3 regions of the Streptomyces sp. NPDC098789 genome follow, and region 1 is predicted to be linked to each of the others. Evidence: riboswitches for the same ligand, from Rfam matches in the RefSeq annotation. Region 1 holds a riboswitch; each other region holds the start of a gene.

What was found. A riboswitch is a leader RNA that binds a small molecule or an ion and turns the genes downstream of it on or off. The one in region 1 is predicted to bind cyclic di-AMP.
Positions count from the first base shown of each region.
Region 2: another riboswitch for cyclic di-AMP. It lies ahead of ACIQWR_RS30725 (M23 family metallopeptidase); the one in region 1 lies ahead of ACIQWR_RS35250 (transglycosylase family protein).
Region 3: another riboswitch for cyclic di-AMP. It lies ahead of ACIQWR_RS14850 (LysM peptidoglycan-binding domain-containing M23 family metallopeptidase); the one in region 1 lies ahead of ACIQWR_RS35250 (transglycosylase family protein).

Region 1 covers NZ_JBIWAJ010000024.1:86,018-93,928, forward strand. The annotation lists gene eno (phosphopyruvate hydratase) at 1-1,068, opposite strand, end outside; gene ACIQWR_RS35250 (transglycosylase family protein) at 1,405-2,112, opposite strand; cyclic di-AMP (ydaO/yuaA leader) riboswitch at 2,115-2,287, opposite strand; gene ACIQWR_RS35255 (transglycosylase family protein) at 2,561-3,595, opposite strand; gene ACIQWR_RS35260 (cytochrome P450) at 3,732-5,084, opposite strand; gene ACIQWR_RS35265 (globin domain-containing protein) at 5,206-6,420, shown strand; gene ACIQWR_RS35270 (hypothetical protein) at 6,425-7,108, opposite strand; gene ACIQWR_RS35275 (nucleoside triphosphate pyrophosphohydrolase) at 7,294-7,911, opposite strand, start outside.
Region 2 covers NZ_JBIWAJ010000018.1:32,072-39,982, reverse strand. The annotation lists gene ACIQWR_RS30735 (pitrilysin family protein) at 1-756, shown strand, start outside; gene ACIQWR_RS30730 (M16 family metallopeptidase) at 777-2,144, shown strand; cyclic di-AMP (ydaO/yuaA leader) riboswitch at 2,379-2,535, shown strand; gene ACIQWR_RS30725 (M23 family metallopeptidase) at 2,548-3,351, shown strand; gene ACIQWR_RS30720 (GntR family transcriptional regulator) at 3,540-4,205, shown strand; gene ACIQWR_RS30715 (HPr family phosphocarrier protein) at 4,373-4,654, opposite strand; gene ACIQWR_RS30710 (GNAT family N-acetyltransferase) at 4,922-7,911, shown strand, end outside.
Region 3 covers NZ_JBIWAJ010000006.1:51,737-59,647, reverse strand. The annotation lists gene hpnH (adenosyl-hopene transferase HpnH) at 1-995, shown strand, start outside; gene ACIQWR_RS14860 (aspartate aminotransferase family protein) at 992-2,398, shown strand; gene ACIQWR_RS14855 (tyrosine-protein phosphatase) at 2,421-3,224, opposite strand; cyclic di-AMP (ydaO/yuaA leader) riboswitch at 3,544-3,713, shown strand; gene ACIQWR_RS14850 (LysM peptidoglycan-binding domain-containing M23 family metallopeptidase) at 3,718-4,749, shown strand; gene ACIQWR_RS14845 (SGNH/GDSL hydrolase family protein) at 4,928-5,791, shown strand; gene ACIQWR_RS14840 (MBL fold metallo-hydrolase) at 5,963-7,279, shown strand; gene ACIQWR_RS14835 (sensor histidine kinase) at 7,542-7,911, shown strand, end outside.

The sequences.
Region 1 (7,911 bases):
GCGCTGGGCCATCTCGACGGCGTCCAGGGTCTCGGTCAGCGAACCGATCTGGTTCACCTTCACGAGCAGGGCGTTCGCCGAGCCCTCTTCGATGCCGCGGGCGAGGCGCTCCGGGTTGGTGACGAAGAGGTCGTCGCCGACGATCTGGACCTTGGCGCCCAGCTTGTCCGTGAGGACCTTCCAGCCGGCCCAGTCGTCCTCGTACAGCGGGTCCTCGATGGAGACCATCGGGTACGCGGAGACGAGCTCCTCGTAGTACTCGGTCATCTCGGCGGCCGAGCGGGACTGGCCCTCGAACTCGTACTTGCCGTCCTTGTAGAACTCGGACGCGGCGACGTCGAGCGCCAGCGCGATGTCCTTGCCCGGGACGTAGCCGGCCTGCTTGATGGCCTCGACGATGAGGTCGAGCGCGGCGCGGTTGGACTCCAGGTTCGGGGCGAAGCCGCCCTCGTCGCCCAGACCCGTGGAGAGGCCCTTGGTGTGCAGGACCTTCTTGAGGGTGTGGTAGACCTCGGCGCCCCAGCGCAGGGCCTCGGAGAAGGACTCCGCGCCGATCGGCGCGATCATGAACTCCTGGATGTCGACGTTGGAGTCGGCGTGCGACCCACCGTTGAGGATGTTCATCATCGGAACGGGCAGCAGGTGCGCGTTCGGGCCGCCGAGGTAGCGGAAGAGCGGGAGGTCCGAGGCCTCGGACGCGGCGTGGGCCACGGCCAGGGAGACGCCGAGGATCGCGTTGGCGCCCAGGGAGCCCTTGTTGTCGGTGCCGTCCAGGTCGAACATGGCCTGGTCGATCAGGCGCTGCTCGGTGGCGTCGTAGCCGACGAGCTCCGGGCCGATCTGCTCGATCACGGCGAGGACGGCCTTCTCGACGCCCTTGCCGAGGTAGCGGTTGGGGTCACCGTCACGAAGCTCGATGGCCTCGAATGCACCGGTGGAGGCGCCGGACGGAACTGCAGCACGGCCGGTGCTGCCGTCGTCGAGGCCAACCTCGACCTCGACCGTGGGATTGCCTCGGGAGTCCAGGATTTCCCGGGCTACGACGACGTCGATGGACGGCACGAGCATCTCCTTCTGGGATGTGACGCTGGGTGTGCGGTGGCGTGTCAGGCCGTGGGATGGCCTTGCCGCCTAGAGCCTAACCGGCTCTGGGCACTCGGCCAGCCGAGCAACCGCTCCGTGGGACGAAAAAGGGTCTGAATACCCCTCTTACGGGACATACGGAAGGGTCGGCGGAATGCCGAAGGATCGTCCCCGCCTGCACGAACGCCACCGCCCGGCGCGTGGGGGGAGACGCGTCGGGCGATGGCGAATTATGCGTACCGCGAAGTCCGCGCGGACGTACCGCGCAGGGTCACAGGCAGTGGTACCGCGCGGTGTTGCGGCGCGGTGTCACCGCAGGATTCAGCTGAGCTTCAGCTTCTGACCCGGGAAGATCAGGTCGGCGTCCGGGACGGTGTCCTTGTTCAGCTCGTGCAGCTTCTGCCAGCCGCCCTTGACGCCGTTCGCCTGGGCGATGGTGCCGAGGGTGTCACCCGACTTGATCTCGTACGAGCCGGTACCCGTCTTGGGGGCCTGGGTCGACGGAGCGGCCTTGGTGGGGGCCGGGGTCTCGGCGCGCTCGGAGCGGGTGACCGGGGCCTCGGGGCGCTTGGTCTCCTGCTTCGGCTCGGCCTTCTTCTCGACCTTCTTCTCCGGCTTGGTCTGCTTGGGGGTCTCGGCCGAGCCGCCGTTGTAGGCGGAGTTCGACAGGCCCACGCCACAGGACGGCCACGCGCCCTTGCCCTGGCCCTTGAGGACCTTCTCGGCGATGGCTATCTGCTGCGCCTTGGTGGCCTGGTTCGCCTGCGAGGCGTACGCCTTGCCGCCGTACGCGGCCCACGTGGAGGACGAGAACTGCACGCCGCCGTAGTAGCCGTTGCCCGTGTTGATGGACCAGTTGCCACCGGACTCGCACGCGGCGACGGCGTCCCACTGGGAGGCGGTCGCGGCGCTCGCGGCGCCGGCGGTCATCAGCGGAGCCGCCACGGCGACACCGGCGACACCGACGAGGGTGACGACACGGGTGGCCTTGGAGGCGCGACGGTGCTTGCCCTTGCCGGAAAGCAGCATGGTTTTCTCCTCACCGACGCCTGCGAAGTGAGCTGTCGGGTTCGGGCGGATGAGTTGCCCGGTCGCGCACCGAGGTGCGCGGCTTAACCCCAAGCCGGTTCCGTGACCATCTCTCAATGGCCGGTTCCGGCACTTACCTTGGTTCCCCCGCTCCTGCCTTCGGCGCTTGCGCGACGTGTTCCCTCCGTCCGCCGGCAGGATTCGGCGATGCGGTCGAAGGAGCCCGCGGTGGCGAGCGATTCAGAAGGTAGACAGGTCTCTCCCCGATGTTCAACGAGGGACATCGGGGAGAAACGGCCCCTACTTGCGCTCTCGGGGCGGGTGTTTGCCCAGGTGGGAGCGGGGTTTGGGGCAGTCACCGAACAGGACACGCCAGTTGAACGGAAGAGATGCATGTCTCATTTGCACGAAAGGGACATACCTGGCGATCTTCGCGCCCGAAGTGCCCCTATTTCTGGCTTAGATCGAGATTCTGCCCGGGAGTGATCAGGTCGGCGTCATGCCCGATGACCTGCTGATTGGCCGTGTAAAGGGCATTCCAGCCACCCTCGACTCCTTCGGCCTTCGCAATGTCCGTCAGATTGTCGCCGGCCTTCACCGTGTACGACGGCGCGGACGCGGCGCCGGAGCCGACGGGCGCCTCTGCGGCGGGCGTTCCGCGGTGCTTTCCACCGGCTCCGGCCGTTTCGCCCTGCGGAACGGCGGCCGAGCCGGCGGTCGACGGGGTCGTGGAGGGCGTCGGGGCCGTGGGCACCGCGGTGTTGGACGGGGACGTCGTCGGACCGGTGGGGGCCGTCGAACCGCCGGGCACGGACGGGGTGGGCGTGCCGGTCGACCCCGTCGGGGCACCCGGGCCGCCGGAAACCGGAGCCGGGTCCGGCATGACGGGCAGTACGGACGTCAGCGGGGACTGCGGCATCGACGCGAAGTCACCGGGCGCGCCGGGCGCGGCGGTGGCTCCCGGGATGTGCCCGGTCGAGGTCGGCGTGGCCGCCGGGGCCGGCGCGCCGGCGAGCGAGCCGGGCGCGGATCCCTCGGGTCGCACGGGGGTCGGCGCGACGGAACCGGAACGTCCGGGAGTCCCCGGGTCGACCGTGGCGGCCGGGCCGCCGCGGGTGAGACCGGAGGACTCACCGCAGAGCGGCCAGGCCGTCGGCCCCTGCGCGGCGAGCACCCGCTCGGCGATGGTGATCTGCTGCGAGCGGCTGGCCAGGTCGGGGCGCGCCGCGAACTCCAGCCCGCCCGCGTTCTTCCACTGGTCCAGGGTGAGCTGGAGTCCGCCGTAGGACCCGCTGCCGAAGTCGGCGCTCCAGGTCCCACCGCTCTCGCACTCGGCCACCGAGTCCCAGGTGGTGGTCTCGGCCGCGCTCGCGCCGGAGGCGGCGAACAGCGGTAGGGCGAGTGCGGAGCCTGCGACTCCGGCGGTGACGACAAGTGCGGGGACCTGACGGGGGCGTCTGTGGCGGCCGTTCCCGGAACGCATGAGGGTGGACCTTTCGCGTGGCGGCGGGGGCGACGCGAACCTAGCCCGGTTCGAACGCTTGTCACAAGTCGATGATGCGCAGATCACGTCAAGGTCACAGAGTTGACGATGGGTCAGCTGGGGCGCCCGGGACGGGTCATTCCGCTTCCGGAACGTTTGGGGTTGTGAACCTGACGGGAAGCGTGCGCAGGCCACGCATGATCAGTCCGCCGCGCCAGCGCAGCTCCTCGGGGGGAACGGCGAGTTCCAGATCCGGCAGACGCGTCAGCAAAGTCGCGAGGGCCGTCTGACCCTCCAACCGGGCCAGCGGAGCGCCGATGCAGTAATGGATGCCGTGTCCGTATCCGAGGTGCTGGTTGTCGCTCCGCGAGAGGTCCAAGACGTCCGGATCGTCGAACCGCGCGGGGTCGCGGTCGGCCGCCGCGAGCACGACGAGCACCGGATCGCCCGCCGGGATGTCCTGGCCGCCCAGGGTCAGCGCGACGGTCGCGTAGCGCCACGTCGCCAGCTCCACGGGACCGTCGTAGCGCAGCAGCTCCTCGATCCCGGTCTCCAGCAGGGCGCGGTCACCGGCGGCGAGGGATTCCTGGAGGAGCGCGCGCTGATCGGGGTTGCGGAACAGCGCGTAGGTGCCGTTGCCGATCAGGTTGATGGTGGTCTCGAACCCCGCGAAGAGGAGCACGAAGCACATGGCGGTGGCCTCGGCCTCCGTCAGGTGGTCCCCGTGGTCGCTCGCCCGGATCAGGTCCGAGATGAGGTCGTCGCCCAGATCGTCGCGCTTGCGGTGGATCAGCTCCCCGAGATACGCGCGGATCTTCTTCACGGAACGGGCGACCCCGCCGCGCGGCCCGCCGCCGTGCCGGATCATCATCCCGGCCCAGTCGCGGAAGTCGTCCTGGTCCTCGCGCGGTACGCCGAGCAGCTCGCAGATGGCGTAGATGGGGAGCGGGAAGGCGAACTCGTGGATGAGGTCGGCCTCCCCCTTCTGCGCGAAGGCGTCGATCAGGTGGTCGGTCAACTCCTGCACCCTGGGGGCGAACTCGGCGACCCTGCGCGGGGTGAACGCCTTCGACACCAGGCGGCGCAGCCGGGTGTGGTCCGGCGGGTCGATGTTCAGCAGGTGGGTCATCAGGCCCGCGCTGCGCTCTCCCGGAATGCCCGTCTTGCCGGGTTCGGCGTGGTGCACCGGGTTCTTGCTCAGCCGCTGGTCGGCGAGGGCCTGGCGGGCGTCCGCGTACCGGGTGACCAACCAGGCCTCGACGCCGCTGGGGAGCGTGGTGCGGTGCACGGGCGCGTGCTCGCGCAGCCAGGCGTAGGCCGGGTAGGGGTCGGTCGCGAACTCCCAGGTGAAGAGTTCGGGGCCGGCGGAGGGGGCGGCGGCGCCGCCGACGGGACAGCCGCCCGCGGGGGCGGCGGACGGCTCGGCGGGGCCGGCGGACGGCTCGGCGGGGGTCTGGGCGGGAGGCTGCGCGGGGGTCTGCTGGTGCACCAGGCGACCGTACCCCGCCCCTCGTCGGTCATCCCATATGACTGGTTTTCCGCGGCTGGCCGTAGATCACCCTTCCCTTGACCCGGCCTTCGCAGCCACTCCTACTGTCGCTCTTGTGGATGTGAGGATCTTGAAGAGCAGCTTCGCCGTGGTGGAACGACGGGCCGAACACGCGGTCAAGTACTTCTACACCCACCTGTTCTGGCACAACCCGGACATCCGCGCGCTCTTCCCGGCCGACCCACGGGACATGGAACGCCAGCGCGACCGGCTCTTCGCCGCGCTCACCCACGTCATCGCGCACATCGACGACGAGGACCTCGTCCCCTATCTCCGCGACCTCGGCCGCGACCACCGCAAGTTCCTCGCGGGCCCCGAGCACTACGACGCGGTCGGCGCCAGCCTGCTCGCCGCGCTCGCCGAGGCCGGCGGCTCCGCCTGGACCCCGGTCGTCGAGAAGGCGTGGAGCGAGGCCTACCGGGCGATAGCCGACGTGATGCTCGCGGGCGCCGCCACGAGCCAGGACCCGCCGTGGTGGGAGGCGGAGGTGGTGCGCCACCTGCGCTACGGCGCGGACATCGGCGTGCTGACGCTGCGGCCGCACCTACCGCTCCCCTATCTCCCGGGCCAGTACGTCAGCGTGAGCAGCGCCCGGGTGCCGACCACCTGGCGCACCTACTCCCTCGGCAACGCGCCCCGCGCCGACCACACCCTCGACCTGCACGTCAGCCGGATCGAGGGCGGCCGCCTGAGCACCGCGCTGGTCCGGGACGTCGCGCCCGGCGAGGTGGTGCGGCTCGGCGCCGCGGGCGGTCGGGTCAGCCTGCGCCCGGCGGACCGGCCCGCCACCTTCATCGCGGCCGGGACCGGCTGGGCTCCCGTGCGCGCCATGCTGGAGGAGCTGATGGCGCGGGCGCGGGCCCGGCCGCCCGAGCACGACGTACGGCTCTTCGTGGTCGCGCGCGACGGGGCGCACCTCTACGACCGGCCGCTGATCGACGCCCACGCCGCGCGGCACCGCTGGCTCGCCGTCACCTACATCACGCCCGCGCCGGGGCGCCCCCGCATCGAGGCCACCGCGCGGCTCGCGACCGCGCTGGGCAACCGCGGGCTCTGGCCCGACCAGGACGTCTACCTGAGCGGGCCGCCGCAGTTCGTCACGGAGACCGCCGCCCTGCTGGCGGACCTCGGCGCCGCCCCGGGCCGGATCCTGCACGACGCGGTGCCCGCCGTCTCCGGCCCCGGCCACGAGCGGCCGATCGGCTTCGGCGAGTGGTTCCTGAACCGGCCCGACCCGCACTGGCACGATCCCGGCGGCCGGGCCCCGCGCCGTTGAGGTCTCAGCCCCCGGCGGCCGCGCGGTAGGCCGCCGCGGCGGGCACGAGGACGGCCTCCATGGCGACGCGCGGCTTCTGCGCGCTCGCCTTCTGCACCATGAGGATCACGTCGCCCTGGCGGACGAAGCCCGTCTCGCCGAGGAAGGGGTCGGCCAGGCCGGTCATGGTGGACCTCGTCCGCAGCACCAGCCCCTCGTCCCCCGGCGCGTCCGTCTTCGCCAGGGACACGGTCGTCTCCCCCGTGTCGCCGCCGACGTAGGTGTCCTTATAAGAAGGACAGCGCGCCACCGCGTCGCGGATGGCGCTCATGACGGCCGCCGCCCCGCCCGGCGCGTACCGGTCGAGCGACTCCTGGCCGAACCAGCCCTCGTCCACCTCGTCCTCGGTGCCGGTGATCTCGGGCAGCTCCAGCTCCACACCGACCGCCACGTCCTCCAGCGGCGGGGCGTGCCGCGTCATGAAGGACTCGACCCCGAGCTCGGAGCAGGGCATCGAGGCGATCGGCACGGTGGAGGCGGGGCCGTGGGGTGCGCCGGTCGTCGCGGCCTGGACCTGCGCCGTGTTCAACAGGAAGCCCTTCGGGAGCCGGTCCCGCGTCAGCAGGCCGTCGCGCAGCCGCCCGTGCAGCGGCCCCGCGGCGGCCGCCGCGGACGGGGAAACGGCCGGCGAGGACGCGCCCGGCGTCACGGCCGACCCCGCACCCGCACCCGCACCCGCACCCGCCGACGGTCCCGGCGCACACGCCGCCGTACCGAGAATCACCGCGATGACCACCGCTTTCGCGGCATGACGAGCACGCACCGGACCGCCCCCTGAGATCTGTGGTGGCCCACCCTCGCACACGGCCTCCCCTTCTATAGGGGACGGACCCCCTACAGGGGACGGACCCCCTCGGCCGCGCGGATCGCGTCCCGGTAGGCCCGGGCCGCCGCGCGCAGCGCGGTCTCGGGGTCGGTGCCCGCCGCCTCGGCGCGCGCGGCCAGCGCCAGCAGTTCGTAGCCGATGCCCTCGCCGCCCGGCAGCGGCACGTCCAGGCCGCCCGCGCGGACCCGGCCGGCGAGCTTCGCCGCGAGCGCCAGCCCGGGCTGGCCCACCGGAACCCCGTCGGTCACCGATTCCCGCTGCTTCTCGACGGCCTTGGTGCGCTGCCAGATCTCCTGGACCTCGTCGGGGGTGCGCGCGACCTCGTCGCCGAAGACGTGCGGGTGCCGGTGGATCAGCTTCTCGACCAGGCTCCCGGCCACGTCGTCGATGGAGAAGGGCTCCTCGTCCTCCCCCGCTCCCCCTTCTTCCGCGATGCGCGCGTGGAAGACGACCTGGAGGAGTACGTCGCCCAGCTCCTCCCGCAGCGCGTCGCGGTCGCCGTCCTCGATGGCCTCGACGAGCTCGTACGCCTCCTCGATGCCGTACTTCGCCAGGCCCTCGTGCGTCTGGCGGGAGGTCCAGGGGCAGGCGCGTCGGACCTGGTCCATGACCTGGACCAGGTCGAG
Region 2 (7,911 bases), on a different contig from region 1:
AACAACGCGGTGCTGTCGGTCGTCGGGGACATCGACCCCGAGCAGACGCTGGCCTGGGTCGAGAAGTACTTCGGCACCATCCCCGCGCACGACGGCAAGCAGCCGCCGCGCGACGGCTCGCTGCCCGACACCATGGGCGGCCAGCTGCGCGAGGAGATCGTCGAGCAGGTCCCGGCCCGCGCGCTGATGGCCGCCTACCGCCTCCCGCACGACGGCACCCGCGACTGCGACGCGGCCGACGTGGCCCTGACCATCCTGGGCGGCGGCGAGTCCTCCCGGCTGCACAACCGCCTGGTCCGCCGCGACCAGAGCGCCGTGGCGGCCGGATTCGGCATGCTGCGCCTGGCCGGCGCCCCCTCGCTCGGCTGGCTGGACGTCAAGACCTCCGGCGGGGTCGAGGTGCCCGACATCGAGGCCGCCGTCGACGAGGAGCTCGCGCGGTTCGCCGCCGAGGGCCCGACGGCCGAGGAGATGGAGCGCGCGCAGGCCCAGCTGGAGCGCGAATGGCTGGACCGGCTGAGCACGGTGGCCGGCCGCGCCGACGAACTGTGCCGCTTCGCGGTGCTCTTCGGCGACCCGCAGCTGGCGCTCACCGCCGTCGGCCGCGTCCTCGACATCACCGCCGAGGAGGTGCAGGCCGTGGCCGCGGCCCGACTGCGCCCGGACAACCGCGCGGTGCTCGTCTACGAGCCGCTCGCGGCCGAAGACGCCGAGGAAGCCGCCGAGAACGACGAGACCGAAGGGGCGGAGCAGTGAGCGACACCGCAGCCGTCACGATGACCTTCCACCCCCAGCCGCAGCCCGGCGAGGCACAGCCGTGGGCCTTCCCGGCCCCCGAGCGCGGCGCGCTGGCCACCGGCCTGACCGTGCTGCGGTGCCACCGCCCCGGCCAGCAGGTGGTGGCCGTCGAGATCAACCTCGCGGCCCCGCTGGACGCCGAACCGGCCGGCCTGGACGGCGTGGCCACCCTGATGGCCCGCGCGTTCTCCGAGGGCACCGACAAGCACTCCGCCGAGGAGTTCGCGGCCGAGCTGGAGCGCTGCGGCGCCACCCTCGACGCGCACGCCGACCACCCCGGCATCCGGGTCTCCCTGGAGGTCCCGGCCTCCCGGCTGGCCAAGGCCCTGTCGCTGCTCGCCGAGGCGCTGCGCGCCCCCGCCTTCGCGGACAGCGAGGTCGACCGCCTGGTGCGCAACCGGCTCGACGAGATCCCGCACGAGCTGGCCAACCCGCAGCGCCGGGCCGCCAAGCAGCTCTCCCATGAGCTGTTCCCGGCCACGCTGCGGATGTCCCGCCCGCGCCAGGGCACCGAGGAGACGGTGGCCCGGATCGACGCGGCGGCCGTGCGCGCCTTCTACGAGGCCCACGTGCGCCCGGCGACGGCCACCGCGGTGGTGGTCGGCGACCTGACCGGCATCGACCTCGACGCCGTCCTGGCGGACACCCTGGGCACCTGGACGGGCACCGCCGCCGAGCCGCTCCCGGTGCCCGCGATCACCGCGGACGACACCGGCCGCGTGGTCATCGTGGACCGGCCGGGCGCGGTCCAGACGCAGCTGCTGATCGGGCGGATCGGCGGGGACCGGCACGACCGGGTCTGGGCGGCCCAGGTGTTGGGCACGTACTGCCTGGGCGGCACCCTGACCTCCCGTCTGGACAAGGTCCTGCGCGAGGAGAAGGGCTACACCTACGGCGTGCGCGCCTTCGGGCAGGTGCTGCGGTCGACCGCGGACGGCACCGGCGCGTCGATGCTCGCCATCAGCGGTTCGGTGGACACCCCGAACACGGGTCCCGCGCTGGACGACCTCTGGAAGGTGCTGCGCACCCTCGCCGAGGGCGGACTGACCGACGCCGAGCGCGACGTGGCGGTGCAGAACCTGGTGGGCGTGGCGCCGCTCAAGTTCGAGACGGCCGCGTCCGTCGCCGGCACCCTGGCCGACCAGGTCGAGCAGGAGCTGCCGGACGACTACCAGGCGCAGTTGTACGCGCGGCTGGCCGAGACGGGCACGGTGGAGGCCACCTCGGCCGTCGTCAACGCCTTCCCGGTGGACCGGCTCGTCACGGTGCTGGTCGGTGACGCCGCCCAGATCGAGGCACCGGTGCGCGCGCTCGGCATCGGCGACGTGAGCGTCGTCGCCAACTGAGTTCGCAGGGGCCTAACAGGCCGAAGGGGACGAACGGGACGTGAACTGACGGCGTCCCGCAAGGGGTTTCGGTGGCTCGTCCACCGGAACCCCTTTTGTCCGTTTGGTGGAGAGGTTGCTTCTATGTCGCGTGACGTAGGTAACAATGGGGCTCGTGTGTTTGGTGATTGCCTGATGATCCGCCTAGCGTCGGCCGTGCTGTCCGTCAGTTGTCACAGCCGCACTCGCGGCACCGGACAGCGATCGCCGAGTCCCCGTCAGGCGCGAGCCTGGGGAGCCGGGGACCCACAGTCCCTGGGGTGAATCGGACCACCTCGTAAGAGGGGGCCCGTAGGAGACCTTCCTGCTCCGAACCCGTCAGCTAACCCGGTAGGCGAGAGGGAAGGAAAGGATCAACCCCTTCATGGCGTTCGGCAGCAGTCGTGCCTCCTCCGGCAAGCACCGTGGTTCCAGCCGTCTGAGCCGGAAGACCGCAGGCGTCGCCGGTATAGCCGCCCTCGCCGCCACCGGCGTCGCGGCCTCCCTCGCTGCCCCGGCCTTCGCCGCGGACAACCACAGCAGCAGCATTCCCCAGGACTCCGGCATGAAGGCCGTCGTCGTCGCCGACGACCTCGCCGGCGACATCGAGGCGCAGGCCGACGCCCAGCGCAACGCCGCCGACACCGCCGCCCTCAAGGCGCAGGCCGAGGCCGAGGCCAAGACGAAGGCCTCCGAGGCCCGCCGCCTGGCCGAGGCGAAGGCGAAGGCCGAGCGCGAGGCCAAGGAGCGCGCGGACCGTGAAGAGGAGCGCAAGCGCCTCAACACCTTCGTGATGCCGATCGAGGGCTCGTACGTCAGCACCCAGTACGGTGCGGGCGGCAGCATGTGGTCCTCCGGCAGCCACACCGGCATCGACTTCCACGCGGGCGTCGGCAACGTCGTCCGCGCCGTGGGTGCGGGCGTCATCGTCGAGGCCGGCAACGGCGGCGCGTACGGCAACAACATCGTCATCAAGCACAACGACGGTACGTACACCCAGTACGCGCACCTCTCCAGCCTGAGCGTCTCGGCCGGCGAGCAGGTCACCGCCGGGCAGCAGATCGGCCTGTCGGGCGACACCGGCAACGTCAGCGGCGCGCACCTGCACTTCGAGGCCCGCACCGGCCCGTCCTACGGCTCGGACATCAACCCGCTGACCTACCTGCGGGCCCGCGGCGTCGCGATCTGACCCCGCCCGCACAGCAGCTCCCCGAAGGCCCCGGCTCCCCGAGCCGGGGCCTTCGTGTCGTGCGGCGGCGCGCGCGACGGGGATCGTCCACCGGCCGCTCATTTCCGCCCGTCCTCGGAAAATATCGCGTGTTGCAATAGAGTCGCGAAATGGAATCTGCGGAAACGGCATTCGGTGGAGGTCCGGTCTTGCGAATTCCCGCGCACGCGGTATGTACGGCGATCCGCGACGACATCGTCTCCGGGGTCTTCGGCCCGGGCGCACGGCTCACCGAGGAGCTGCTCGCCCGCCGCTACGGAGTCTCCCGCGTCCCTGTCCGCGAGGCCCTGCGCACCCTGGAGTCCGAGGGCTTCGTCACCACGCGCCGGCACGCGGGCGCCTGCGTGGCCGAGCCGACCGCGCAGGAGGCGGCCGACCTCCTGGAGGTCCGGACGCTGCTGGAGCCCCTCGCGGCGGCCCGGGCCGCCCGGCGGCGCAGCGAGGCGCACCTCAAGGTGCTGCGCGGGCTGGTCAGGCTGGGCCAGGAACGGGCCAGGAGGGGGCAGGGGGAGGATCTGCGGGCGCTCGGGGGGTGGTTCCACGAGACGCTCACCCAGGCCTCCGACAGCCCCGGGCTGATCGCGCTGCTGACCCAGATGCGGCACAAGATCACTTGGATGTACGCCGTGGACGTCGCGGCGCGGCCCGTGGACTCCTGGGCGGAGCACGGTGCGATCGTGGACGCGGTGGCGCGCGGCGACGCGGAGCGGGCGCGTGCGCTCACCGCGGCGCACGCCGGTCGGGCGGCGGGGGCGCACCGGCTGCGCGTGAGGACTTCGCAACCTGCCGTAAACACGGCGAGCGGCCGGCTTTAACAATTCCCGTATAGGAAGGGCGGTGAGGATATTCCTGCGGTCGATTACCGCCCGCTATTTCCGGTACGGAGAATTCCGCACCCTGCGGAAAAGCAGCGGAGCCGTGGCTCCCGGAATGCGGGGGCCACGGCTCCGCCGTGTGTGGTGCGTGGGGTCGGACCCGGGGGTCAGACGGTCTCGGGGAGCTCCTCGAGACCCTCGGCGACCAGCTTCGCCAGGCGGTCGAGCGCGGCGTCCGCACCCTCGGCGTCGGACGCGAGGATGATCTCCTCGCCGCCCTGGGCGCCCAGGCCCAGAACCGCGAGCATGGACGCGGCGTTGACCGGGTTGCCGTCGGCCTTGGAGATCGTCACCGGGACGCCGGAAGCGGTCGTCGCCCGGACGAAGATCGAGGCGGGACGAGCGTGCAGGCCCTCGGCCCAGCCGACGTTGACGCGGCGCTCTGCCATGGTGATGCCCTTCAGGTTCTTACGGTTGTCTAGACCAGTCTCTCACGGCACTCCGAATGCTCCGGCCGACCTTCGACCCCAATCAGCCTGCCGTTCGACCCTCCCCAGCTTGCACTGATTTGCCCCGGCCCGCCTAATGCGCCGCGCACACCCGGCCCGGCCGATGCGCCCTCGGCGCACCCCCCGGCCGACCCTCGGCGCACCCCCGGCGCCGGCCCGCCCGCCGCCCGCCCCCCGTCCGTCCGGGACAGGCCCTAGGGTGGCCCCATGACCACCGCGTCGGACCCCTCGTACCCGGCCCACTGGGAAGCGGACGTCGTGCTGCGCGACGGCGGCACCGCCCGGATCCGGCCCATCACCACCGAGGACGCGGACCGCCTGGTCAGCTTCTACGAGCAGGTCTCGGACGAGTCGAAGTACTACCGGTTCTTCGCCCCCCACCCCCGCCTGTCCGCCAAGGACGTGCACCGCTTCACCCACCACGACTACGTGGACCGGGTCGGCCTCGCGGCCACGATCGGCGGCGAGTTCATCGGGACCGTCCGCTTCGACCGGATCGGCTCCGACGGCCGCCCCGCCTCCGGGCCCGCCGACGAGGCCGAGGTCGCCTTCCTCGTCCAGGACGCCCACCAGGGCCGCGGCGTCGCCTCGGCCCTCCTCGAACACATCGGGGCGGTCGCGCGCGAGCGCGGGATCCGCCGCTTCGCCGCCGAGGTGCTGCCCGCCAACGTCAAGATGATCAAGGTCTTCAAAGAGGTCGGCTACGAGCAGAAACGCTCCTTCGAGGACGGCTCGGTCCACCTCACCCTCGACCTCGAACCGACCGCGGAGTCGCTCGCCGTCCAGCGCGCCCGCGAACAGCGTGCCGAGGCCCGCTCCGTCCAGCGCCTGCTCGCCCCCCGCTCCGTCGCCGTCGTCGGCGCCAGCCGCACCGGTACCGGCGTGGGCGCCGCCGCCCTGCGCAACCTCCGCGACAGCGGCTTCGACGGACCGCTCTACGCGATCAACCGGGCCGTGACCTCCGACACCCTGCTCGGCGTACGGGCGTACCGCACCCTCGGCTCCATCGGCGGGCCCGTCGACCTCGCGGTGCTGGCGGTCCCCGCCGAACAGGTCCCCGAAGCGGTCGCGGACTGCGGCGAGCACGGGGTGCAGGGACTGGTGGTGCTCTCCGCGGGTTACGGCGAGAGCGGGCCCGTGGGGCTGGAGCGCCAGCGCGAGCTGGTGCGCCAGGCGCGCACCTACGGCATGCGGATCGTCGGCCCCAACGCCTTCGGCGTGATCAACACCGCGCCGGAGGTCCGGCTCAACGCCTCGCTGGCCCCCGCGCCGACCCCCGAGGTCGGCCGGATCGGCCTGTTCACCCAGTCCGGAGCCATCGGCATCGCCCTCCTCGCCGGGCTGCTGCGGCGCGGCGAGAGCCTGTCCTCCTTCGTCTCGGCGGGCAACCGGGCGGACGTCTCGGGCAACGACATCCTCCAGTACTGGTACGACGACCCGGCCACCGACGTCGCCCTGATGTACCTGGAAACCCTCGGCAACCCGCGCAAGTTCACCCGCATCGCCCGGCGCACGGCGGCCGTGAAGCCGGTGGTCGTGGCCAAGGGCGGCCGGCACAGCGGGGTCACCCCGGCGGGCCACGCGGTGCCCGGCACCCGGCTGCCCGACGCCACCGTCTCGGCGCTGCTGCGCCAGGCCGGGGTGATCCGGGTGGACACGGTGACCGAGCTGGTGGACGTGGGCCTGCTGCTCGGGTCGCAGCCGCTGCCGGGCGGGCCGCGGGTGGCGATCCTCGGGAACTCCGAATCGTTGGGCGTCCTGACGTACGACGCCTGCCTGACCGAAGGGCTGCGCCCGTGGCCCCAGCTGGACCTCACGACGGAGGCGACCCCGGAGGACTTCCGGGCGGCGCTGGTGGCGGCGCTCGCCGCCGACGCGAACGACGCGGTGATCGTCACCGCGATCCCGGCCGTCGGGCGCCAGGACCTGACGGACGGGCTCGCGGTGGCGATCCGGGAGGCGGTGCGGGAGGTTCCGGGCAAGCCGGTGGCCGTGGTGCACGTGGAGCTGGGGGCGTTGGCCGAGGCGTTGTCCGCGGCCACGAGCCTGCGGCCGGCGCCCCCGTCCGCCGCCCGCTCGACCGCCGCGGAGGCTGCCCCCCTCGCGTCGAGCGCCGGCGGGGCTGCCCCGTCCGCCTCAAGCGCCGGCGGGGCTGAGGTCTTCGCCTCAAACGCCGGCGGGGCTGGAATCAGCGCCGTGGAGGCTGAGGTCCTCGCCTCAAGCGCCGGCGGGGCTGGATTCGGCGCTGCGGGGGTTTTTCCAGCCTCGCCGGCGTTTGAGGCGAATACCTCAGCCCCCGCGGCGCTTGAGCGGGGCCGGCCGGCCGCGGAGGGGAGGGGGCGGGTGCCCGCGTACCCGGCGGCCGAGCGCGCGGTGCGCGCACTCGCCGAGGCCGTCCGCTACGCGCACTGGCGCCGGGACACCGCCGACCCCGGCCGCGTGCCCGAGTTCGACGACATCGACGAGCCCGGCGCGGCCGACCAGCTGGCCGACCTCCTCGCCAAGACCACGGGCGACGCCGCGCTGACCCTCCCCGACGACGCGGCCCGGGAGCTGCTCGCCCGCTACGGGATCCGCGTGCGGCCCACCCTCCCCGCACCCACCCCCGACGCGGCCGCGGCCGCCGCCCGCGCGCTCGGCTACCCCGTCGTGCTCAAGACCACCGCCCCGCACCTGCGCCACCGCGCCGACCTGGGCGGCGTACGGCTGGACCTGACCACCGAGGCCGAGCTGCGCCGGTCCTACGACGAGCTGACCGAGGCCCTCGGCAGCCCCGCCGAGCTGCTGCCGGTCGTCCAGGCCATGGCGCCGCGCGGGGTGGACACGGTCGTCCGGGCCGTCGTCGACCCCGGCGCGGGCGCCGTCCTCTCCTTCGGGCTGGCCGGGGTCGCCTCCGAACTCCTCGGCGACACCGCCCACCGCCTGGTCCCCGCGACCGACCGGGACGCCGCCGAGCTGATCCGGTCGATCCGCACCGCCCCGCTCCTCTTCGGCTGGCGCGGCAGCGACCCCGTGGACACCCCGGCGCTCGAAGAACTGCTGCTGAGGCTGTCCCGGCTGGTCGACGACCACCCGGAGGTGGTCGGCGTCTCCCTGGAACCGGTCGTGGTCGCCACCGAGGGCCTCTCCGTCCTCGGCGCCACCCTCCGCATCGCCCGTCCCCCCGCCCGCACGGACCTCGGGCCGCGCACCCTCCC
Region 3 (7,911 bases), on a different contig from region 1:
CGTATCTCATCGAACAGAAGCTCCGCAAGCGTGAGAAGTTCCCGCTGATCGTCGAGCTGGAGCCGCTCTACGCCTGCAACCTGGCCTGCGAGGGGTGCGGGAAGATCCAGCACCCGGCCGGGGTGCTCAAGCAGCGCATGCCGGTGGCCCAGGCGGTCGGCGCCGTACTGGAGTCCGGCGCCCCCATGGTGTCGATCGCGGGCGGCGAGCCCTTGATGCACCCGCAGATCCACGAGATCGTGCGCCAGTTGGTGGCGAAGCGGAAGTATGTGTTCCTCTGCACCAACGCGCTGCTGCTCCGCAAGAAGATGGCGAAGTTCACCCCCTCGCCCTACTTCGCCTTCGCCGTCCACATCGACGGCCTGCGCGAACGGCACGACGAATCCGTCGCGAAGGAAGGCGTCTTCGACGAGGCGGTCGAGGCCATCAAGGAGGCGAAGAAGCGCGGGTTCCGGGTGACCACGAACTCCACCTTCTTCAACACCGACACCCCGCAGACCATCATCGAGGTGCTCAACTACCTCAATGACGACCTCCAGGTGGACGAGATGATGATCTCGCCCGCCTACGCCTACGAAAAGGCCCCCGACCAGGAGCACTTCCTGGGCGTGGAACAGACCCGGGAACTCTTCCGCAAGGCGTTCTCGGGCGGGAACCGCGCCCGCTGGCGGCTGAACCACTCGCCGCTCTTCCTGGACTTCCTGGAAGGGAAGGCCGATTTCCCCTGCACCGCGTGGGCCATTCCCAACTACTCGCTCTTCGGCTGGCAGCGCCCCTGCTATCTGATGAGCGACGGGTACGTGCCGACGTACCGGGAACTGATCGAGGACACCGACTGGAGCAAGTACGGCCGCGGAAAGGACCCGCGCTGCGCGAATTGCATGGCGCACTGCGGGTACGAACCCACCGCCGTCCTCGCGACCATGGGCTCGCTGAAGGAATCGCTGCGGGCGGCCCGGGAGACGGTGGGGGGCAACCGGGAGAAGCGGCCGTGACGGCGGCCACGGGGGGCCCGGGCAAGGAGTTCGACCTGGGCTCCCTGCTGGCCGAGCGGGGCGGCGAGCGCTACGAACTGCACGCGCGCCACCTCAACCACCAGCTGCCGCGGATGCTCCACACCATCGGGTTCGACAAGGTCTACGAGCGGGCCGAGGGCGCCCACTTCTGGGACGCCGAGGGCAACGACTACCTCGACATGCTGGCGGGCTTCGGCGTGATGGGGCTGGGCCGCCACCACCCGGTCGTCCGGCGGGCGCTGCACGACGTGCTCGACGCGCAGCTCGCCGACCTCACCCGCTTCGACTGCCAGCCGCTGCCCGGGCTGCTGGCGGAGAAGCTGCTGTCCTACAGCCCGCACCTGGACCGGGTCTTCTTCGGCAACAGCGGCACCGAGGCCGTGGAGACCGCGCTCAAGTTCGCCCGCTTCGCCACGGGCCGGCCCAGGATCCTGTACTGCGACCACGCCTTCCACGGGCTCACCACCGGCGCGCTGTCGGTGAACGGGGAGGCGGGCTTCCGGGACGGGTTTGCCCCCCTGCTGCCCGACACGAAGATCGCGCTCGGGGATCTGGCGGCCCTGGAGCGCGAGCTGGCGCGCGGCGACGTGGCCGCCTTCGTCGTCGAGCCGATCCAGGGCAAGGGGGTCCTCCAGGCCCCGCCCGGCTTCCTGCGCGCCGCGCAGGAGCTGCTGCACCGGCACAAGGCGCTGCTCATCGCGGACGAGGTGCAGACCGGCCTCGGCCGGACCGGGCAGTTCTACGCCTACCAGCACGACCCGGGGGTGGAGCCGGACCTGGTCTGCGTGGCCAAGGCGCTGTCGGGCGGCTACGTGCCGGTCGGGGCGACCCTGGGCAAGGACTGGATCTTCAAGAAGGTCTACTCGTCCATGGACCGGGTGCTCGTGCACTCGGCCAGCTTCGGTGCCAACGCGCAGGCGATGGCGGCCGGGCTCGCGGTGCTCTCCGTCATGGAGAACGAGTCGGTGGTGGCGAACGCCCGCGCCATGGGCGACCTGCTGCGCGGGCGGCTCGCGGCGATGGTGGACGAGTACGAGCTGCTGCACGAGGTGCGCGGCCGGGGGCTGATGATCGGCATCGAGTTCGGTCGCCCGTCCTCGCTCGGGCTGCGCAGCCGGTGGACCATGCTCCAGGCCGCCCGCAAGGGGCTCTTCGCGCAGATGGTCGTCGTACCGCTGCTCCAGAAGCACCGGATCCTGACCCAGGTCTCCGGCGATCACCTGGAGGTGATCAAGCTGATCCCGCCGCTGATCGTGGACGAGGCGGACGTGGACCGCTTCGTGGGCGCCTTCCGGGAGGTCATGGACGACGCCCACGGCGGGGGCTCCTTGATGTGGGACTTCGGCAGGACCCTGGTCAAGCAGGCCGTCGCGAACCGCTGACGGCCCGGCCCCGCCAGGCCGGTCAGGCCGGTGATTCGAGGTAGTGGTCGCGCAGCCGGTCGAGGGTCTCGGGCGTGAGCCCGAGGCCCTCGGCGAGGTAGCGGTCGGTGCTGCCCCAGATCTCCTCCAGGGTGTCGAAGGCCGCGAGCAGGTACTCGGCGCGCGCGTCGAACAGCGGGGCGAGCAGCTCCATCACCTCGGGGGAGCGGGCCTCGGCGGACTCGCTGTTGCGGCGCACCTTGTAGCGCCGGTGCGGGGCGTTCGACTCCAGGTAGTCCGCCACGATCGCCTCGCGCTCGACGCCGAGCGCGAGCAGGGTGACCGCGATCGACAGGCCGGCCCGGTCCTTCCCGGCCGCGCAGTGCATCAGCACCGGCACCTGGTCCTGGACGAGCGACTGGACGACCTGGCGGTGCTCCGCGGTGCGGTTCGTGACGATCTCCCGGTAGGAGTTGGCCATCCGCAGCGCGGCCTTGCCCTCGCCGAGGACCTGGCGCAGCTGGCCGAGGTCGCCGTCGCGCACCATCCGCCAGAACTCCGTACCGTCCGCCGGGTCGGAGAGCGGGAGGTTGACGTTGCGGACCCCGGGCAGCTCGACGTCCGGGCCTTCGAGCGCGTGGTCCGCGGCGTTGCGGAAGTCGAAGATGGTGTGCAGCCCGAGCGAAGCGAGGAATTCCGTATCGGTTTCGGTGGCATGTGCCAGATGTCCGCTTCGGAAGACCTGTCCTGCTCTGACCCTCCGTCCGTCCGTGGTCGGGAGCCCGCCCACGTCACGGAAGTTGCGCACTCCGGTCAGCTCCGGCTCCGTGGACGGGGCCTGGGGCATCTGCTGGGTCACGGTGACTCCTCCGTATCGTCGCGGCATGTCCGAATTACACTAGTTGAGCGCAACTTGCCACAAGGGACGGGGAGATCGGATCGCCCCCGTGAGCAGGATCATACGGTCACCGTGAGTGTGTGATCACGAAAGTCGAATTGCCTTGTGGGGGCGGCCGTTGTCGCGGCGGATTCGACGGAGGGTGACCGGAATTCCGTCGATCCCTCACCCGGGCCTTTCCTGCGGGGAATTCGCGGCTTGTTCCGGGGGGCCGGACGGAATACCTTCGCGTCGACCCGGATGGACCGCCTAATCCTGCCACCATCCGAAACCGCACCCGACGATCCACACGCCCGGCAGGAGCGGGGGAACCAGGTAAGCCGCCGTCACCGGAATGGATCTTTTCCTCCGGACGGCTCGGGGTGAAGCCGTACGCGTACGGCCGGACATCTCCAGTCCGAACCCGACAGCTCACCTCGCAGGCGACGGAGAGGAATTCGCCATGCCCGCAAAGGGAAAGCACCGCCGCCCGAAGTCCAGCCCGATAGCCCGCGGACTCGTCGTCGCGGGCACCGGGAGCGCGGCGCTCGCGCTGCCGCTGATGGGTGCCACCGGCGCGCACGCCGCGACCGGCTCGACGGCCGCGACCGCTACGACGGCCGGCCCGGCCACCGCTGTCGCGACCCAGGTGATCCCGGCCCAGGCGCCGGCCGCCGCGCCGCTGACGTCCTCGGTCTACACCGTGGTTCCGGGCGACTACCTCTCGAAGATCGCCGCGGAGCGGCACCTGAGCGGCGGCTGGCAGCAGGTGTACGCGGACAACCGCGAGGCCGTCGGCGCCGACCCGTCGCTGATCCACCCGGGGCTGAAGCTGACCCTGGGGGCGCGGGCGCAGCAGCAGGAGCAGACCCCGGCCGCGACCGCGGCCGAGGAGTCCGCTCCGGCCGAGGAGTCCGCTCCGGCGGCGGACGCGGGATCGGACGAAGGGTCGGACGAGGCCGCGAGCGACGAGAGCGCGAGCGACGAGGGTACGAGCGACGAGGGCGCGAGCGGCAAGCCCGCGCAGGGCACCGGTAGCGGTAGCGGTAGCGGTACGGGCAAGGGCTCCGGTTCGGGCACCGCCTCGGCCTCCGGCTTCGTCGCTCCGGTCTCCGCCTCCATCACCACCCGGTACGGGGTGAGCGGCAGCATGTGGTCCAGCGGTCACCACACCGGTGTCGACTTCGCCGTGGGCACCGGCACCACCGTCCGCGCGGTCGGCGCGGGCACCGTGGTCTCCGCGGGTTGGGGCGGCGCGTACGGCAACGAGGTCGTCATCCGGCACGCGGACGGCCGCTACTCGCAGTACGGCCACCTGTCCCAGCTGTCGGTGTCGGTCGGCCAGAGCGTCGGCGCGGGCCAGAGCATCGGCCTGTCCGGTGCCACGGGCAACGTCACCGGCCCGCACCTGCACTTCGAGATCCGCACGGGCGCCGGCTACGGCACGGACGTCGACCCGCTGGCCTACCTCCGCTCGAAGGGCGTGAACGTCTGACCGGCGAGCGCCGTTCGGCACGAGGAGGGGCCGGGACCCGAGGGGGGTCCCGGCCCCTCTTTCATGTACCTGACAGGGGGCTGACTTATTCCTTACCCGCCGGGTGGTATAGATCACGGTCCGTCAAGGGGTGGCTACGGTGGCGTAGGTCACGGCCTGGGGTGAAGGATGTCTTCTCGTGGCAGCGACGACAGCGATGACGACAAAGACGACGACGAAGACGACGAAGACGACGAACACGAACACGAACACGAACGCGACGACACTGGAGGCGGCGCTCCAGGGCATCGGCTCGTACGCGGCGATCGGGGACAGCTTCACCGAGGGCGTGGGGGACCCGGGCCCGGGGGAGATCTTCGTGGGCTGGGCCGACCGGCTCGCGGTGCTCCTGGCCGATCAGCGCGACGAGCACGACTTCCGGTACGCCAACCTCGCCGTGCGGGGCAAGCTCCTGGACCAGATCGTGGCGGAGCAGGTGCCGCGGGCCAAGGAACTGGCGCCCGACCTGGTCACCTTCTGCGCCGGGGGCAACGACATCATCCGGCCCGGGAGCGACCCCGATGACGTGGCGGAGCGGTTCGAGGCGGCCCTGGCCGACCTCGTCGGGTCCGTCGGCCAGGTGATGATCACCACCGGCTTCGACACCCGCGACGTGCCGGTGCTCAAGCACATCCGCGGCAAGGTGGCGACGTACTCGGCGCACGTGCGGTCCATCGCCGACCGGTACGAATGCCCGGTGCTGGACCTCTGGTCGCTGAAGTCCGTCCAGGACCGGCGGGCTTGGGACGACGACCGGCTGCACCTCTCGCCCGAGGGGCACACCCGGGTCGCGCTGCGCGCCGCCCAGGTGCTGGGGCTGGAGGTGCCCGCCGACCCGGACCAGCCGTGGCCCCCGCAGCAGCCGCGCGGCTCGGCCGAGGTGACCCGGGACAACATCCAATGGGCGCGGGAGTACCTCGTGCCGTGGATCGGCCGGCGCCTGCGCGGCGAGTCCTCCGGTGACCACATGGAGGCGAAGCGGCCGGACCTCCTGCCGCTGTAACGGGGCCGGGCGGGGGACAGGAGGCCGACGGGCGGGAAGCGGAATCCTTCGGGGCCGGTGCGCGTTGGCATGGTGGTAGCACGTACGACCCGCCCTGCCCACTTCCTCTCTGGAGGCGCCTTGACCGGCTCCGGCCCCGGCTCCCGTCCCTTGCGTCCACGGCTGCGCGCCATGCGGCCCGAAGCCTTCGGCGCGGATCCGTCCGGCGCTCGGCTGGAGCGGATCCTGCGCTCGCCGAACTTCGCCGACGGCGTCTTCCAGAATCCCGTCGGGGCCAGGACCAGGCCCTCCGGCTCGATGCTGGAATTCGCCAAGATCTATTTCCACAAGGAGCAGCGCGTCCGGCGCAATCCCGGCGCGCCGGTCCCGGTGCATCCGACCACGCTGGCCGACCTGGCGAAGCCGCCGGTCAGCGGCCTGCGACTGACCTGGATGGGGCACTCCAGCGTCCTCGCGGAGATCGACGGCCGCCGGGTGCTGTTCGATCCGGTGTGGGGCGAGCGGTGCTCTCCCTTCCCCTTCGCCGGGCCCAAGCGACTGCACCCCGTGCCGGTTCCGCTGGCCGCGCTCGGGCCGGTCGACGTCGTGGTCATCTCGCACGACCACTACGACCACCTCGACCTGCCGACGATCAAGGCGCTCGCCCGTACGGACACGGTCTTCGCGGTCCCGCTCGGCGTCGGCGCGCACCTGGAGCACTGGGGCGTCCCGGCCGACCGGCTGCGCGAACTGGACTGGAACGAGACCACCAAGGTCGCCGGCCTGTCGCTGACCGCCACCCCGGCCCGGCACTTCTGCGGGCGCGGTCTGCGCAACCAGCAGTACACGCTGTGGGCGTCCTGGGTCGTCGCGGGCGACGCGCACCGGATCTTCCACAGCGGTGACACGGGCTACTTCCCCGGCTTCAAGGAGATCGGCGCCGCGCACGGCCCCTTCGACGCGACGATGATCCAGATCGGCGCCTACTCGGAGTACTGGCCGGACATCCACATGACCCCGGAGGAGGGCATGACGGCCCACCTCGACCTCCAGGGCGGCGCCCCGCACGGCACGATGCTGCCGATCCACTGGGGCACCTTCAACCTGGCCCCGCACCCGTGGGACGAGCCGGGCGAAGGCACCCTGTCGGCCGCGGGCCGGGCGGGCGCGGCGATCGCGCTGCCGGTGCCTGGCCGCCCCTTCGAGCCGGGAGCGCCGGACGCCCCGGCCGAGCCGTGGTGGCGCCCGTTCGTCTCGACCCAGGCTCCGGTCGCAGGCTCCGGCTCCGGGACCGCGCCCGTGCCCGTGTCCGCGTCGGCCTCTGCGTCTGCGTCTGCGTCCAGACCGTCCGCCGCCCGCACGGCGCCGCCCGCCGCGGGGCTGAAGGCGGACGCGGGCCCGAAGACGGACGCGGGCCCGAAGACGGACGCGGGCCCGAAGACGGACGCGGGCCCGAAGACGGACGCGGGCCCGAAGACGAACGAGGAGCCGGAGGCCGTGGGCACCTGACCCGCAGGTCAGGCCGGTCCGCGGGGGTCGCGGGCCGGCCGGGGCGGGGGGCTCGCGCGGTGACGGGGGGCGCTGGGGCGGCGCCCGAAGGGGTATTCGGGCTGTCGTGCGAGCGCTCCTTCCGGAGCGGGACGCACCCCGGTGAAGTTCCCCAACTGGCCGCCTGCGGCGCGAGGTCGCGGTCTAGCGTGGGTACCCGGTGATCAACACCGGGTCCCGGTACCGCGGGGGCCCGGGCCCCCGTACCGTACCGAGGACGCCGATGTCCGGACTCCGCGCCGCCCGCCCCCGCCACTCCCCGTCGAGACACGCCGTCACCGGTCCGGCCCGGCAGATACGGCCCCAGCTGATCAGGGCAGCCGTGCTCCCCACCCTCGCCGCCGGCCTCAGCGGCGCCGCGGCGGTGATCTTCACCCTCCAGCTCGGCGGCGGCGCGGGCGCGCGCGACGCGCGGCTCTGGCCGGTGCTCACCGGGTGCGCCCTGCTGGTCGTCGGCGCGCTCGCCGCCGCGCTGCTCGGCGCCCAGCGCGCGGGGAAGGCCGTACGGGACCGCTGCGAAGCGCTGCGCCGGTCCAGCGTGCGCGGCCGCCAGGAGCTCGGGACCGTCGCGGACCGGCTGGAGCGCGGCGAGA